DNA from 2 places in the Peptoniphilus sp. SGI.035 genome. Region 1 is predicted to be linked to the other one. Evidence: riboswitches for the same ligand, from Rfam matches in the RefSeq annotation. Region 1 holds a riboswitch; the other holds the start of a gene.
The links. A riboswitch is a leader RNA that binds a small molecule or an ion and turns the genes downstream of it on or off. The one in region 1 is predicted to bind lysine.

Region 1 (9,312 bases):
ACAGATTAAAATATGAAATTAGTATTGAAGATGACGTAAGAGAAACAAAAATGCCTTTTAAAGCTTTGATTACTTATGTAATTATAATGTCTTATCTAGGGCTTAATTTTAACGAAGATGATTATGAAATAAAAGTGCATCTAAAGAAAGATAGTGAATATTTTATAGCAATTATAGAAGATAATGGATTAGGAATTTCCGAAGATTCATTTGAAAGATTTAAAAGCACTCATATTGTCAGTACTGAGATAGAAGATATCAATAAATATCTTAGACAGATGGAAGAAGATAGTTTAAATATTTTTAGTGGAGATCTACAAATAAAGATAGAAGAAAATAGTAAAAATACAAAAATATTCATGAAATATCGTTTAAATAGTTAGGATGATTGAATGTATAGTGTTTTATTAGTAAGCAATCAGATCTTAATAAGAACTGCTTTGAAAAAGACAATTGAGAGAAATAAAAATTTTTATATCAAAGATGAAGTTAATACTCCAAAGGAGGCGATTGATTTAATAAATAAGGAAAACATAAATATAGTGTTTTCTGAATTTATGATGCCTTCTATGAATGGCAAAGATTTTATAGATGTTGTTAAAAAAGAGAATAAAGATATAAAGGTTTTTTTGGTGACATTTCCATCTGATTTGTTCTCAAGAGAATATAAAAATATAGATTTAAACCAAGTAATACTTAGACCTATAACATATGAAAAAGTTGAAGAGAAGTTAAAACTATATGAAAAAGATTATAAAAATTTTAACGAAATTAATCTCGTATTAGAGATGCAAAAAGAAGTTAATATGAATGATTTCTTTGCTATATACGAATATTTGACAAAATATATTGATAAATATGATTTTAAAAATAAAGAAGTAGAAAATAAAGTTCAAATAAAAAATAGTTTAAAAAGCATTGCAAATAGAATTATAAATTTAAACAATATTACAGATGAAGCAAAAAAAATAGAAAAAGAAATACCAATCACAAATGCAATTGTTTCAGATTCGAGGCTATGTAAAAACTGGATGTTTAAAATTTTAGAATATTATTTTAAGAGAAAAAGTACTATAAATTATCCAATACTTGAAAATGTTCTACTTTATATTGACGAAAATATTGACAAAAATATATCTCTAAGCGATGTGGTAAAAGAATGTAATATATCACAGGGTTACTTAAGTAGACTTTTCAAATCTGAGTACAATATGACAGTTGTTAATTTTATACACTTTAAGAAGATAAACTTGGCAAAGGAATATATAGTTTTGGAAAATCAAAGCATATCAGATGTAGCTTTTAATTTAGGTTATAACGAATATGGATATTTTAGTAAGGTATTTAAAAAATATGAACAGGAAACAGTTGAACAGTTTAGAAAAGCTAGGTGAAATAAATGAATAAATTTATCGTTACATCCGAGTCTGTAACTGAAGGACATCCTGACAAAGTTTGCGACTTAGTGTCAGATTCAATTTTAGATGAATATTTAAGAGGAGACTTTAACTCAAGAGTCGCTGTTGAAAGTATGATATCTAACAATCTTTTAGTTTTAGCAGGTGAAGTTACATCAAAAGCAAAAGTTAATGTTGAAAAAGTTGCAATAAACACTATTAGAGAAATAGGGTATTCTACAGATGAATCAGGTTTTGATGTAGATAAAGCAATAGTACTTACAAACATTGATGAGCAATCAAAGGACATTGCTAGGGGAGTTAATCGTGAAAAGATTTGTGCAGGAGATCAAGGGTTAGTATATGGATACGCGACAAATGAAAGTAAATCATATCTTCCACTATCTAGTGAACTTTCACACAGACTTAGTAAGAGACTTTCTGAAGTTAGAAAAAAGAATATAATTGCTGGATTATACCCAGATGGGAAATCGCAAGTTAGCTTAGTTTATGAAAATAATATGCCTTCTTATGTAAAATCTGTAGTTTTAGCAGCTCATCACAGAGAAAGTAAAGACATTACAGCGCTTAGATATGAATTGATAAAGGAAGTAATTTTAAAAGAAATTGACAGTTCGCTCCTTAGAAAAGACACAGTAATTCATATAAATGCCACAGGAAGATTTACAATTGGTGGTCCTAAAGCAGACGTTGGACTTACAGGTAGAAAAATTATAGTTGATACATATGGTGGAGTTGGACGTCATGGTGGAGGAGCTTACTCTGGTAAGGATCCATCAAAAGCAGATAGATCCGCATCATATATGGCAAGATATGTTGCTAAAAACATTGTTGCAGCAGGACTTTGTGATAGATGTGAAGTTCAACTTGCTTATGTAATTGGTAAAGAAAATCCAGAAAGTGTTTATATAAATACTTTTGGAACAGAAAAAATAAGCTTGGATAAAATTTATAAAATAGCAAATGAAGTCTTTGATTTAAGTATTGATGCAATAATAAGGAATTTGAAATTACAAAGGCCAATATATAAAAATACAGCCGCTTATGGACATTTTGGAAGAGATGAAAGCGATTTTACATGGGAGAAAACAGATAAAAAAAATGAAATAAAAAATTTAATAAAGTAGGTGTAATATGGATATTTTAACAATATTTGTAGGTTTTGCTGGAGGATTTTTCGGTGCAGCTTATGGTTCAATACCGGCATTTATAATAACGGGTGTATTTGCTTTAGTAGGCTCAGCTTTGACAATTGCAGGAGTAATAGACTACACGGTAGGTTCAGTTGCCTTTGGACCATTCTTTGGACCTCATGTATCTTTTGCAGCAGGGGCAGCAGCAGCGACATATGCCGCAAATTATGCTAAAAAATTAGACAGTTCACAAAATGTTTTAGCATCTTTATTTGGATTAGGAGATATAAAAACATTATTAGTAGGTGGTCTTTATGGAGTAGTTGGAATAATTTCATTTACATTAGTTGAAAAGCAAAAGTATTTTGTAACAGATAGTCCTGGATTTAGCGTATGCGTTGTACTATTTCTAAACAGACTTATACTTGGCAAAACTTCTCTTATTGGATCGTTAAAGAATGGAGAAAAGAGAGAAATTTTATCAAAAGATGAAGCTATAATGAATGGTATCGTTGGTTTTTTATTTGGACTAGGAATAGCAATTATAGGGAAAGTTTTAATAGATGCAGGAGTTGGGAAAGAAGCCATGGGTGCATATCCTGTATTTGTTTTTGGGTTCTCAGCAATATCACTTATATTCCTACAGATGGGATTTTCTATTCCAATTACACACCATATAACTTATCCGGCTGCTACAACTTTTGTGCTGACAGGAAATGTATATTTTGCAGCTTTAACAGGATTAATTAATGGAATACTCTGGGTTATTGCAGGTAAAATCTTTAACTCACATTGTGATACATACATTGACCCACCAGCCGTTGTTATTGCATTAAGTATTTTTGTAATAAATTTAATATTCTAATATAAGGAAAAGGAAGTAATATGTTGGACAATAATGAACTTGTAAAAAAAATAACAAAAGAAGTTAGTAGGAGAATTGATAATATAAATAAGCATAAAATTGTTGTAGGAGTATCCAATAGACATGTACATCTATCACAAGAAGATCTGGAAAGTTTGTTTGGGAAAGGATACAAGCTCACTGAGAAATCAACATTGAAACAACCAGGACAATTTGCTTCAGAAGAATGTGTTATAGTTCGTGGACCAAAGGGTGAATTTAAAAACGTAAGGATTCTTGGCCCTGTGAGAAAAAAATCGCAAGTTGAAATATCTTTGTCCGATTCCTTTAAACTAGGAGTAAAAGCTCCGATAAAAGAATCTGGAAAACTTGAAGGTACACCAGGTATAGAGTTAATAGGACCATGTGGAAGTGTTAAATTAGAAGTTGGAACTATAATAGCTTTAAGACATATACATATGAGACCAGAAGATGCAGATTTTATGCATGTAAGAGATGGCGAATTTGTAGATGTGGAATTCTTTGGAGAAAGGAAAGCTATAATGGGCAATGTACTAGTTAGAGTTAGCGATAAATACCAATTAGAAATGCATCTTGACACAGATGAAGCAAATGCAGTTGGTATAAAAACTAATGACTATGCAGTAATAAGAAAATTTGCAAGGTGAGAAATTGATTAGTAATAAAGAAGTTTTACAGCTTTCAGAACTTATAAAAGAAGAAAAATTTATAGATTTTAAAAACAAAGAATTAAAAGTAGGGGTTGATCTTGGTACTGCAAACATTGTACTTGTAGTTGTCGATGAGAAAAACAAACCTATAACTGGAATTATTAAACCGGCTAAAGTTGTAAAAGATGGAGTTGTAGTTGACTATATAGGTTCAATAAGTATAGTTCGTGAGTTAAAAGAAAAGCTTGAAGAAAGACTGGGAAGTAAGCTTATATATGCATCATGTGCAATTCCACCGGGAATAGATCCTAGAAGCACTAAAGCAATAGCAAATGTAGTTGAATCTAGTGATTTTATTGTAACAAATATAATTGATGAACCTACAGCCGCTGCAGAAACTTTAAAAATAAGTGATGGAGCAATAGTTGATTTAGGAGGTGGTACTACCGGTATAAGCCTTTTAAAAGGTGGAAAAGTAATAGGATCGTGGGATGAAGCCACAGGTGGGCATCACATGAATTTAACTATAGCGGGATATTATAATATTGATTTGGATAAAGCTGAAGAGGTGAAGATTAATTCCAATAACAAAGATATATTTGCCATAGTAAAACCGGTTTTGGAAAAAATGGCAACTATAGTAAAAAATTATCTAGAAGGAAAAGAAGTTGATTCGCTTTATCTAGTAGGTGGTTCATCTAATTTTGATGGAATTGAAGAATTATTTGAAAAAATAACTGGAATAAAAACTTATAGAAGTAAAGAAGCGTTATTAGTGACGCCACTTGGAATAGCAAAGAGTTGTTTAGGAGGAAAAAATGGAAAATAGTATGATAGAAGATATTGTAAGACAAGTAATTGAAGACTTAAAAAAAGACGAGGAAATTAGTTTCGAAAGTCAAACAAAAAATAGTATGAATAATTATGGAGTTTTTGACAATATGGATGAAGCCATAGATGCAGCAGATAGAGCTCAAAAACAACTCTATGAACTATCATTAGATGAACGAGATAGATTTGCAAATGTAATAAGAAAAACTATATTAAAAGAAGATAATTTAAATTTAATGTCTGTAATGGCGGTTGAAGAAACAAAAATTGGTAGAGTAAGTGATAAGAAAATAAAAAATAGAGTTGCCGCACAAAAAACACCTGGTAAAGAAGATTTAAAAACAAACGCACTTACTGGCGCAAATGGATTAATGATTGAAGAATATTGTCCATTTGGCGTAATAGGTTCAATTACACCAACAACGAATCCTACAGAAACAATAATATCTAACTCAATATCTATGATAGTTGGAGGAAATGCAGTGGTATTTTCACCGCATCCTCGTGCAAAGAAAACTTCAATATTATTAATTCAAATGTTAAACAAAGCATTAGTTGAAAATGGAGCACCAGAAAACTTAATTACAATGGTTAAAGAACCATCAATAGAAGCAACAAATGAAATGATGAAAAATCCAAAGGTAAGACTTCTCGTAGCAACAGGAGGACCGGGAATTGTAAAAACAGTTTTATCATCAGGTAAAAAAGCGATTGGTGCAGGAGCAGGTAACCCACCAGTAGTTGTAGATGAAACAGCTGATATTAAAAAAGCGGCAAAAGATATAGTTGATGGATCAAGTTTTGATAACAATGTTCCATGTATAGCAGAAAAAGAAGTATTTGTAGTAGAAACAAAAGCAGATGACTTAATATATTACATGAGACAAAATGGAGCATACTTACTTGATAACGAAACAGATATAAAAAATCTTGATGAATTAGTAAGCCAAGAAAATGGAAAACCTAAGACAGAATTCGTAGGAAAAGATGCAAAGTATATACTAGAAAAAATTGGTATAGAAGTATCAGAGGATATTAGACTAATAATATTTAAAACTAACAAATATCATCATCTAGTACAAGAAGAAATGATGATGCCAATACTTCCAGTAGTGCCAGTTCCAAATGTAGATGAAGCAATAGAATGTGCTCACGAAGCAGAACATGGAAATAGACATACAGCAATTATGCATTCTAAGAATGTAGATAAACTTTCAAAAATGGCAAAACTACTAGAATGCACAATTTTTGTTAAAAATGCACCATCGTATTCAGGAATAGGTGTTGGAGGAGAAGGCTCTACAACTTTCACAATTGCTGGACCTACAGGTGAAGGGATAACAAGTGCAAAGAGTTTTTGCAGAATAAGAAGATGTGTAATTAAAGATTCATTTAACATTAGATAAAAATTAAATAAAAATATATATTTATTTAACACTCCAAAATCATTCTTGAGATTTAGGAGTGTTTTCATGTATAAAAGAGGCTCTATAATCTTTAAAACATGTTATAGAACCTAAATAAAATTTTTAAAACACTTGCAAAGTTATAAACTCTATGTTATAGTAAATGACAATTAAATAATGATCGATGTTTAGAGAGGTCGCGATTTTTAAGAGTAGGTTAACGAAAGGAAAAATCGCCGAAGGAGAAATCCTGGGGATGCAGAGAATATCTGTATAACTGTCACATTAGAAATGCCCATTTCTTTTGTAGTGCGCTCTATTCATTGAGGGCAAAAGAGAATTTTAACTATGAGTCTTTTGCTCATAGTTTTTTTGTTTTAAGGAGAGTTTTATGAAATTATTTGGAAATTTAAATGTGGTAGATAATGAAATATATTTGGGAAAGTATTCCATGAACTATTTGAAAGAAAAATATGGAACGCCACTTTATATTGTGGATGAAGATTTTTTTAGGGAAACTATTAGAAAATTTAAAAATAATTTTAAATCTAATAAATTCAATACAAATATTTTATATGCCTCCAAGGCTCTTTTAAATAAGTATATTGCCAATGTTGTTTGTGAAGAGGGTATTTCAATTGATGCTGTAAGTGGCGGTGAAATTTATACGATTTTAAATTCAAAGATGAGTGCAGATAAAATATATTTTCACGGAAATAATAAGTTGAAAAAAGAACTTGAATTTGCCGTTGACTCTGGTGTTGGAAAAATTGTAATAGATAATGTAAGCGAGATAAATAAGCTTGAAGCTATTTTAAAGGAAAGGAAAAAGACGCAAAAGGTATTAATTAGACTTAATCCTGGAATTGATGCTCATACTCATGAATATATTGCAACTTCAAAAAATGATTCTAAGTTTGGTCTTTCGATTTTTTCGGATGATATATTTGATGTTATTAAGAGAGTAGCTAATTCAAAATATTTTGAACTTCTTGGTTTTCATGCACATATTGGCTCACAAGTTTTTAGAGAGGAATCTTTCTTTTCTGAAGCAGATGAGATGATAAATTTTATAAAAAAAGTTAGTGATAAGGGCATTAGAATCGAAGAACTTAACTTAGGCGGAGGTTTTGGAATTTATTATACGTCTGAAGATTCTCCCTTTGAAATTGAAGGATTTTTAAAGAGGTATATTAAAAAAATCGAAGAGTTTTTAGAAAAAAATAATTTAAAAATAAAAACTATTACCATAGAACCAGGCAGAAGTTTAATATCAAATGCTGGGCACACACTTTATACTGCGGAAATTATTAAAAAAACCTATGGTGGCAAGAATTTTATATTTATAGATGGTTCAATGAATGACAATATAAGGCCTGCGCTATATGGTGCAAAGTATGAGGCTTCTATTGCAAATAAATTTAATGATAATTTAGAAGAAGTATATACTATTGCAGGTAAATGTTGTGAAAGTGGAGATATTATTATAAGGGATATAATGCTTCCAAAGGTAGAGGAGGGAGACCTCATCTTAGTTTCATCTACTGGAGCATATAATTATTCAATGTCTAGTAATTATAATAGGGTTGAAAGACCTGCCATGATTTTTGTATCAGATGAGGTAAAGGTTGCAGTTAGAAGAGAAACATATGAAGATTTAATGAGAAATGATTTGTAATAGGTGAATTATGAAAAATGTTGTTATGAAATTTGGAGGGAGTTCCGTTGCAAATGCAGAAAAGATTATGAGTGTTGCAAGGAACTTGGTCAAGAGAAAGAGAGATTTAAACAATGTAGTCTGTGTAGTTTCTGCAATGGGAGATACCACGGATATTTTAATAAAAAAAGCTCAAGAGATAAATAAAAAACCTCAAAAGAGAGAGATGGACGTTTTGATGGCTACGGGAGAACTTGTATCCTCATCACTTCTTGCAATGGCAGTTGAATCTTTAGGAGAGAAGGCAATATCTTTAAGTGGAGCACAAGCAGGATTTAAAACTTATGGGAGATATGGATTCAGCAAGATTTTAGATGTAGATACAAAATATGTTGAAGAAAAACTTAGAGATAATTACATTGTAATTGTGGCAGGGTTTCAAGGGATTAATGAAGTAGGAGATACTACAACGCTTGGACGTGGAGGTTCAGATACATCAGCTGTTGCCCTTGCAGCTAAGCTTGGATGTGATTGTGAAATTTACACAGATGTTGAAGGAATATATACAGTAGATCCGAGATTCTATAAAAATGCAAAAAAACTTTATCGCATAAGTTATGAAGAGACTATGGAAATGGCACATCTTGGTGCAAAAGTAATTGATCCAAGAGCTGTGGAGCTAGCACAAAAATATGGAGTAAAGCTTTATATTGCACTAAATACTTGCAATGTCTTGGGAACTGTAATTGATAAGGAGGAAAATGTGGAGAAAAGTATTATAAGAGGAGTTTCATCAATAGATAATATTTTGCTTGTAAATAAAAAATTAGAAAATCAAAGTATTGCAGATTTATTTTCTGAACTTGCAAAAAAAGAAGTTAACATTGATGTTATAAATCAAAGTATTATTGGAGATGAAGTTTATGTTTCCTTTACATCAGTAATAGAGGAGAAGGATACAATTAATTCAATTGGAGATGGATTTAATTTTATAGAAAATGTATCAAAAGTTTCAGTGATTGGAAATGCAATGAGAACTGAACCCGGAGTTGCTGCAAGGATATTTGATGTACTTAATGCAAATAATATTAAATTTTATCAAGTTTCCACATCGGAAATTTCCGTATCAATAATTGTAGATACAGTTATTAAAGAAAAAGTTATGAAATTATTTATTAGAGAATTTGATTTATAAGGAGAGATATTATGACTTTATTTACTGGTAGCGGTGTTGCAATAGTAACACCATTTAAAGAAAATTTTGACGTAGATTATGCTAAACTGCAACAACTATTGGACTTTCATTTACAAAATGAAACAGATGCAATAAT
Region 2 (9,312 bases), on a different contig from region 1:
ATAGCAAGAGATGGATTAAATGAATCAAGAGAGGTAGAAGTTAAAAACGACAATTACAAAAACATCAAGGGCTCAAAAGTTGATGCAAGTGGTTTAAGCATTGCTGGAAGAACTTTAACAGGCTATATTAAAAATCATCCTTTTGAAAATGTAAGAGTTTATATGGACGGAAAATTACTTGGAAGCTTTAGAACTGACAAAAATTCATATTTCACAGTAACTTTAAGCGAAACTGTATACGATAGAGAACTTAAGGATTTAAAATTCTACACTGATTCAAAAACAGTTGAAAATAAAAAATTTAAAATTACAGAAGCACTTGAAGGACAAAAACTTGTAAAGGGAACTGCAAATGTAAAGGATGAAATTACTGTTTACGATGCAAGCAATAGAAAACTTGGCAGCATTACAGTAAACAATTCTGGAGTATTCACTGTATTTTTAGACAGAGCATTAATCTATGGTGAAACTATAAAAGTCGAAGCAAAAAATGAAGCAGGAGATATTACAAAGATTGAATACAAAGTTACAAAGAACGCAGTTGAAGAAGTTAAGGCAATTGCTTATATCAAGGGCTATCCAGATGGAACATTTAAACCACAAGCAAATGTAACAAGAGCAGAAGCAGCTCAAATGTTTGCTACTTTGTTAAATGGAGGAGGAGATTTTGGAACAAGCTCTGCAACAAAGTTTTCTGATGCAAGCGACAACTGGTTCTCTAAGGCAATTAATTATGTTGTTGCAAAGGGTCTAATTAGTGGATACCCAGATGGAACATTTAAACCAAATGAAAGCATTACAAGAGCTGAATTTGCACAAATGATTTCCGGATATGTTAAGAATGAAAAGAAAGTTTCTTCTGATTTCCAAGATGTTAAAGATCACTGGGCAAAGAGTGCTATTGAAAAATTATATGGCAACAAAAATGTAACAGGTTATCCAGACGGAACATTTAAGCCTAATGCAAAGATAACTAGAGCAGAAGCTGTTACTATTTTAAACTCTGTTTTTAATAGAAACACAACTAAAAATTCACTTAACAATGTAAACACTTCATCTCTTAATAAATTCTCAGATGTAAGTGAGGGATTTTGGGCTTACTACAACATTCTTGATGCAGCAAATACTCACAATAGAGAAAGACTAAACTCAACTTCAGAAGTTGATATGTGGAAATAATTTTAATGAGGCTCCCAAGGGGAGTCTTATTTATTGCAAATTTTTAAGAAAAAATTTAAAAAACACTTGACTTTTGCAAATCTCCTATATATAATTGATAAATCAATTGAATACATTGTATTGAAAAATACGATAGAGGTGCGGGCTTTATCAGTAATCTTTCGGAGCAAGACCATGCAGTGAAGAAAGATGAAAGGAAATTTCGCCGAAGTGTATTAATGGTAAGTTAATATGCTGGGCATGCAAACAATATTTGTATGACTGTCACAATATGTGGGGAGCTATCTAAAGTTAAATACTTTGTCTTATTTTATTAGACATTTTAACAGTTTGGTTTTCCAGACTGTTTTTTTATTACTTTTTATAGCCAACGAGAATTACGGAGGTATATTATGAATTTAAGAAAGAATGTAGCAAAAGTTTTATTAGTTGCAGGTTTAGCTAGCACGATGTTTTTAACAGCTTGTAATTCAAAGGGAGATGGTGGCACAGCTGCTGCTCCATCGGATTCAGGAACTTTAAAAGTTGGAATGGAATGTGATTACGCACCTTTTAACTGGACGCAAACAACTGAGAAAAACGGTTATCCAATTGCGGCTGGAGGATACGCTGGTGGATATGATGTTGAAATCGCAAAGAAAATTGCTGAGTCCATGAACAAGAAGCTTGAAATAGTAAAAACTGAATGGAATGGCCTTACTCCTGCACTTACTTCAGGAAAAATTGATTTAATTATCGCAGGAATGAGTCCAACTGCTGAAAGAAAAGAAACTATTGATTTTTCAAACACTTATTACACATCAGATCTTGTAATAGTTGTTAAAAAGGATTCACCTTATGCAAAGGCAAAATCACTTGCTGATTTTAAGGGTGCAAATATTACTGGACAACTTAACACTTTCCACTACGATGTAATTGATCAAATTGAAGGTGTAAATAAATCTACAGCTCTTGAAACTTTTCCAGCAATGATAGTTGCACTTAGAAGTGGAAAGATAGACGGATATGTTTCTGAAAGACCAGGTGCTCTTTCTGCAACTTCTGCAAATAAGGACTTAACTTTTGTAGAATTTGAAAAGGGAAAGGGATTTGAAGCATCTGAAGAAGATACATCAATTTCAGTAGGAGTTAAGAAGGGCAACGACGAACTTTTAAAGAAAGTTAATGATGCACTTTCAAAAATTTCTGAAAAAGAAAGACAAAGTATAATGGAAGAAGCTGTGGCTAATCAACCACTTGGCGAATAATTATGGGAGAATAAAATGCCAGAAAGTTTTTTTGGATGGATAGGATTTTTAATAAAGGAATATGGTTCCCTCTTTGTTGAGGGAACTATTAACACAATTATAATTGCCGTAATTGGCACATTAGTTGGGTTTTTAATAGGACTATTAATAGCAATAGTTAGAACAATAAAAGTAAATAAAAAATCTTCAGCCTTTAAAAAAGCAGTTTTAAAAATTGTAAATGCAATAATTATAATTTATATTCAAGTTATTAGAGGAACGCCAATGATGGTACAAGCTATGATGTTTTATTATGGTTCCCTTCAATATTTTAATTTGAATATGGCGGCAATGCCTTCAGCACTTATAATTGTATCTGTAAATACAGGCGCATATATGGCTGAAATAATTAGAGGCGGAATAATTTCTATTGACAAAGGTCAAACTGAAGGCGCACTTTCCATAGGAATGACTCATTGGCAAACAATGACAGAAATTGTACTTCCTCAAGCTGTTAGAAATATAATTCCATCAGTGGGGAATGAATTTATTGTAAACATTAAGGATTCATCAGTTTTAAATGTAATTTCAGTTTCAGAATTGTTCTTTATTTCAAAATCGGCAGCTGGAACTTATTTAAGATACTTTGAAGTATTTTTCATCACAGCATTAATTTATTTATTCTTAACTATTACAGTAAGTCAACTTATGAAGCTTGTTGAAAGAAAAATGGATGGAGATGGAACTTATAAAATTTATGGTTCACAATCTTCAGCAGAAGTAATAGAGTTTAAGGAAGAGGTGTGAGATGGCATATATTTTTGAAATAGAAAATTTAGAAAAAAGCTTTGGATCCAATGAAGTTTTAAAGGATATAAATTTCAAGGTGGAAAAGGGCGAAGTTCTTTCAATAATTGGTTCATCTGGATCAGGCAAGTCCACACTTCTTAGATGTATAAATTTATTGGAAGAGCCAGACGGCGGAAAAATAAAATATCACGGCGAAAATATTTTAGATTATATTTCTATAAATAATTACAGGACAAAGGTGGGAATGGTTTTTCAATCTTTTAACCTCTTTAACAACAAGACTGTTCTTGAAAATTGCGTCGTAGGACAAGTTAAAGTTCTAAAAAAATCTCGTGAAGATGCAATAAAGGTTGCAGATGAATTTTTGAAAAAAGTAGGGATGTATCCCTTTAGAGATGCAAAACCAGCATCATTATCTGGTGGACAAAAGCAAAGAGTTGCCATAGCAAGATCACTTGCAATGAATCCAGAAGTGCTTCTCTTTGACGAACCTACATCGGCACTGGATCCAGAAATGGTAAATGAAGTTTTAAATGTAATGCGTTCTCTTGCAGAGGAAGGGCTTACAATGCTTGTAGTAACTCACGAGATGGGTTTTGCAAGGGATGTATCTAACAGAGTTCTCTTCATGGACAAAGGTGTCATAGCAGAAGACGAAGATTCAAAAGAATTTTTCGCAAATCCAAAAACTAAGAGGGCAAAAGAATTTTTATCCATGGTTTTATAATTTTAATTTTAATAAATCTTTAAAAGCTCGAAAGGGCTTTTATTTTTTTGCTTTTTGTTAAAAAAGCAGCACTAAGGCTGCTTCAATTAAAATAAAAAATCTTATGAACAAGTTTTATGAAAAATTTCAAATAAAATAAATTTTCTAAATTTAAAAATCCTATAAATTACCAAATGCCAAGCAATTGTTGCATTGCTAAACTCACAAAAATTATTCCTATCCAACAAAGAGCACCTTCTACTATTGCCTTTCCTCCTTGTGAAATTAATTTTTTAATATCTGTATTAAGTCCAATTGCAGACATTGCCATTATAATAAAAAATTTTGACAAAAATTTCATTGTTGACAAGAAAGAGGATGGAAGTGGAAGTACAGTTGTGAAAATTGATGCAAGTAGAAAAAATAAAATGAATGTTGGAAAAGATTTTAACACGCTAACTTTTTCTGTATTTTCCTTTGATTTTATTATTCCAAGTACAAGTGTAATTGGAATAATTGCAAGAGTTCTCGTTAATTTCACAATTGTTGCATAATTAAGGGCGGTGTCGTCATTAAACATTGTTGACCAAGTTCCTGATGCTGCCACAACTGATGATGTGTCGTTTATTGCTGTCCCAGCCCACATTCCAAAGCCTGTGTGAGTCATGCCAAGTTTTACGCCAAGTGTTGGGAAGATTAGTGCAGCGATAATATTAAATAAAAATATTACAGAGATTGAAGTCGCAATGTCTTCGTCCTTTGCATTAATTACTGGTGCTGTTGCAGCAATTGCTGATCCACCACAGATTGATGACCCAACTCCAACTAGTGTTGCAACATCTGAATCGATTTTTAAAATTTTTGCTGTGGCAAAGGAGATTATAAGTGCAGTTGAAATTGTGGAAAGAATTATTAAAAGTGATGATTTTCCTACTACAATAATTTCGCTAAGGTTAAGACCAAATCCAAGCAGTATTACGGCAAATTGAAGTACCTTTTTTGATGTAAATTTTATTCCAGATTCAAAGGACTCTGGTCTTTTAAAGTTATTCAATATAATACCGAAAAGAATTCCAAAGACGGGTCCTCCAATTACTGGAAAGATTTTGCCTAAAAAGTAGGCACAAGTTGCAATTAAAGCTGAAAATAAAATGCCAGCTATATCTCTTTTTTTCATTATTATGTCCTCCTATGTATTTATGTGAAACAAATAGTTATTATACATGATTTTTTAAATTAGTTGTTACTTTTTCAAAAATATTCTAATGATTTTCACAAATCTAAAATTTTTCCACAAAATTGTGAAGTATTGGCGCCTTTATAGTATAATAAAAATAGTGTGCAATGAGATTTTCCATAAAACTTGTGGAAATTTATTTTATTTATTATAATACTTTTATTATGGAGGTAATATGAGATTATCAAAACTTTATATGCCAACTCTTAGGGAGGATCCACAAGATGCAGAGATTGCATCTCATAAGTTTCTTCTAAGAGCGGGTATGATTAGAAAATCTGCTAGTGGTATCTATACATATTTGCCACTTGGTTATAGATCTATTCGAAAAATTGAAAATATAGTCCGTGAAGAAATGGACAAAGCTGGTGCAATGGAAATTTTAATGTCTGCCATTCAACCAGCAGAAATTTGGAAAGAGTCTGGTAGATGGGAAAAATTTGGTCCTGAAATGTTTAAGTTAAAGGACAGAAATGACAGAGAGTTTTGTCTCGGACCTACTGCGGAAGAATATTTTACCACTCTTGTCCGCGATGAAGTTAAAAGTTATAAAGATCTTCCACTTAATTTATATCAAATTCAAACTAAATACAGAGATGAAAAAAGACCTAGATTTGGTATAAATAGAGCTAGAGAATTTTCTATGAAAGATGCCTATACTTTTGACACTTCTCCTGAAACTCTTCACATTGCTTACATGAATATGTATGAAGCATATGAAAAAATATTTGACAGATTAGAACTTGATTATAAAATTGTCGAAGGGGATAATGGTGCAATGGGCGGCACTGGTTCTCATGAATTTATTGCTCTTTCTGAAACTGGCGAAGGAGTAATTGTATATTCTGAATCTGGAAAATTTGGAGCAACTGAAGAAAAGGCTCCTGTTGAATATGTAATGCCACCACATGAAGATAAAAAGGAATTAGAAAAGGTACACACACCTAATGCAAGCACAATTGAAGAAGTTGCTAAGTTCTTAAATGTGGATGAAAAAAAATGCGCCAAGGCAGTTGACTTAATGCTTGGAGATGAACCAGTTATAGTATTTATCCCAGGAGATAGAGAATTAAATATGGCAAAGCTTGTGGCATACACTGGAGTTGCTGAACACGACATAAGAATGATGGAAGAGTCTGACATTGAAGCTATAAAGTCTAAAAAGGGTTACACTGGACCAGTTGGTTTAGATGTTAGAAAAATTTTTGACAAAAGAGTTACTGAAATGGACAATCTTGTTGTCGGTGCAAATGAAGAAGATTACCACTACATCAATGCAAATTATGGCAGAGATTTTGAGGGCGAAGTTGTAGACGACCTTCTTCTTGTATCTCAAGGCGACAAAGTGCCGGGAACTGATGAAGAATATAAATTTGCAAGGGGTATTGAAGTAGGAAATATCTTTAAGTTGGGTACAAAATATTCAGAGGCTCTTAATGCAACTTATCTCGATGAAAATGGCAAGGCAAATTATTTCTATATGGGTTCTTATGGAGTTGGTATTACAAGATCTGTAACTGCAATAATCGAACAAAATCACGATGACAACGGAATAATTTGGCCAATGGCAGTTGCTCCTTATGAAGCAATAGTTACTATTGTAAATGTAAAGGATGATGAACAAGTTGCCCTTGGAGAAAAAATTTATGACGAGTTAAAGAACAAGGGTGTGGAAGTTTTACTTGACGACAGAAAAGAAAGAGCTGGAGTTAAGTTTAAGGACAGAGACCTAATTGGTATTCCACTAAGAATTACTTGTGGCAAGAAGTCTTCTGAAGGATTTGTTGAATATTCAACTAGAAAAGAAATGGAAAATTCTGAAATTTCTTTTGAAGATGCAATAAAAAATGTTTTAAATGAAATAGAAAAGGTTAGGTAATATGAGCGATTTTAAATTTGAAATTACAGAGCACTTGGGAGTTTTATCTGAAAGTGCAAAGGGCTGGACTAAGGAACTTAACAAAGTTTCCTTTAACGACAGACCAGCAAAGTACGATTTGAGAGAATGGGATTCAAACCACGAAAAAATGTCTAAGGGTGTTACACTTAATGATGAAGAAATGGAAATTCTCTCTAAAATCCTAAAGGACAGAGGTATTTAATATATTTTTAAAATAACTTATGTTATAATATAGAGACGTTAAAAAACGCCATAGAGCGAGGAGGCAAATAAAATGGAAATTAAAAAGAAAGAGAATAACACTGTCTTTTTTGACATTGTTTTAAAAAGAGAAGATATAAAAAATGCTGAAACTGAAGTGTATAAGAAAAACAAAAAACGCTTCCAACTTCCAGGATTTAGAAAGGGTCATGTTCCAAGAAAGATGATCGAAAACATGTACGGCAAAGACGTATTTTTCGAAGATGCAATTAATGAAATTCTTCCAGGTGAATATGAAAAAGCTGTTAAAGAATTAGACCTTAAAGTTGTTGACCAACCAAATATTGACATTGATGAAGAAAGTGTAAAAAAAGAAGAAGATTTAATTGTAAATGTATCTGTCGATGTTAAACCAGAAGTTGAACTTAAAGACTACGAAGGAATAGAAATCGAAGATCCAACTCTTGAAGTAACTGACGAACTTATTGATTCTGAAGTTGAAAACCAAAGAGCTATGAACGCTAGAATTATAAATGTTGATGATAGAGCAGTAGAAGATGGCGATACTGTAAACATCGACTTCAAAGGCTCTGTTGATGGAAGTTATTTTGAAGGCGGAGAAGCTGAAAGCCAAGACCTTAAAATTGGTTCAAATACATTTATCCCAGGCTTTGAAGAACAATTAATCGGACACAAAATTGGAGAAGAATTTGACATTACTGTTAAATTCCCAGAAGATTATCATCAAAAGGATCTTGCAGGAAAAGACGCAAAATTTGAAATTAAATTAAATAGCATATCTTATGAAGAACTTCCAGAACTTGATAATGAATTTGTAAAAGATATTTCTGAATTTGACACTCTTGATGAGTTTAAAGCTGATATTAGAAAGAAAAAAGAAGAAGAATTTAAGACAACTTCTAAGATGGAAAAACAAAGAAGAGCAATTGACAAAATCGGCGAAATGGTAGATGCAGAAATTCCTGAAGCAATGATCAATACTCAAATTGACGATATGATTAGAAACTATGACCAAAGTCTTAGAGCTCAAGGCATTAGCTTCGAAGATTATATCAAGATGATTGGTCAAACTCTTGACGATTTCAAAAAGGCAATGAGACCTGAAGCAGAAAAAACTGTAAAAAATGATCTTGCTATTGAAGCACTTGTTAGAGATTTAAAGATTGAAATTACTGACGAAGAAATAGAAGAAGAAGTAAACAAAGTTGTAGAAGAGTACTTTAAAGACGACAAGGAACACATGGAAAAAATGAGAGATTATATGCTAAATCAAAATAAGGAAGTTGTAAGAGACGACCTTCAAAAGAGAAAGGCAATTGATACTCTTGTTGAAAAAGTTAAATTTGTTGAGCCTAAGGAAACTACTGAAGAAGAAATTAAAGAAGAAGTAAAAGAAGATAAAGAAGACAAATAATCAGAGGATGTGATTAAATGGCATTAGTGCCAATGGTAGTAGAACAAACTAATAGAGGGGAAAGATCCTACGATATTTACTCAAGACTTTTAAAGGATAGAATTATATTTGCAAGTGGCGAAGTAAATGATGTAATGGCGGATTTAATTGTTGCCCAACTTTTATTTTTAGAATCTGAAGATCCAAATAAAGACATTCAACTTTATATTAATTCACCTGGTGGATCTGTAAGTGCAGGATTTGCAATTTATGACACTATGAATTATATAAAGCCAGATGTATCTACGATTTGTATTGGAATGGCTGCATCTATGGGAGCATTTTTACTTGCATCAGGTGCAAAGGGAAAGAGATTTGCACTTCCTAATTCTGACATTATGATTCACCAACCTTCTGGTGGCGCACAAGGTCAAGCTAGTGACATTCAAATTAATGCAGAAAAGATTTTAAAAATTAGAAAAAAATTAAATGAAATTTTGGCTGAAAGAACTGGTCAAGATCTTGAAAAAATCGAAAGAGATACAGATAGAGATTATTGGCTAACTTCTGAAGAAGCAAAAAAATATGGTTTAATCGACAAAGTTCTAGAAAAAAGGGTTTGAGGTGAGATATGTCAAG

Region 2: it holds a riboswitch for lysine, as region 1 does, so the genes downstream of both, ACQRC6_RS06080 (transporter substrate-binding domain-containing protein) here and lysA (diaminopimelate decarboxylase) in region 1, are expected to answer to the same signal.

Annotation. Positions count from the first base shown of each region.
Region 1 covers NZ_JBNPOJ010000007.1:16,125-25,436, reverse strand. The annotation lists gene ACQRC6_RS04930 (sensor histidine kinase) at 1-383, shown strand, start outside; gene ACQRC6_RS04925 (AraC family transcriptional regulator) at 393-1,394, shown strand; gene metK (methionine adenosyltransferase) at 1,400-2,545, shown strand; gene ACQRC6_RS04915 (hypothetical protein) at 2,553-3,416, shown strand; gene pduL (phosphate propanoyltransferase) at 3,437-4,084, shown strand; gene eutJ (ethanolamine utilization protein EutJ) at 4,089-4,916, shown strand; gene ACQRC6_RS04900 (aldehyde dehydrogenase family protein) at 4,906-6,324, shown strand; lysine riboswitch at 6,508-6,649, shown strand; gene lysA (diaminopimelate decarboxylase) at 6,716-8,002, shown strand; gene ACQRC6_RS04890 (aspartate kinase) at 8,013-9,176, shown strand; gene dapA (4-hydroxy-tetrahydrodipicolinate synthase) at 9,188-9,312, shown strand, end outside.
Region 2 covers NZ_JBNPOJ010000010.1:27,138-36,449, reverse strand. The annotation lists gene ACQRC6_RS06085 (S-layer homology domain-containing protein) at 1-1,179, shown strand, start outside; lysine riboswitch at 1,305-1,471, shown strand; gene ACQRC6_RS06080 (transporter substrate-binding domain-containing protein) at 1,572-2,426, shown strand; gene ACQRC6_RS06075 (amino acid ABC transporter permease) at 2,442-3,212, shown strand; gene ACQRC6_RS06070 (amino acid ABC transporter ATP-binding protein) at 3,214-3,942, shown strand; gene ACQRC6_RS06065 (YeiH family protein) at 4,109-5,098, opposite strand; gene ACQRC6_RS06060 (proline--tRNA ligase) at 5,334-7,037, shown strand; gene ACQRC6_RS06055 (YdbC family protein) at 7,039-7,260, shown strand; gene tig (trigger factor) at 7,333-8,694, shown strand; gene clpP (ATP-dependent Clp endopeptidase proteolytic subunit ClpP) at 8,712-9,296, shown strand; gene clpX (ATP-dependent Clp protease ATP-binding subunit ClpX) at 9,305-9,312, shown strand, end outside.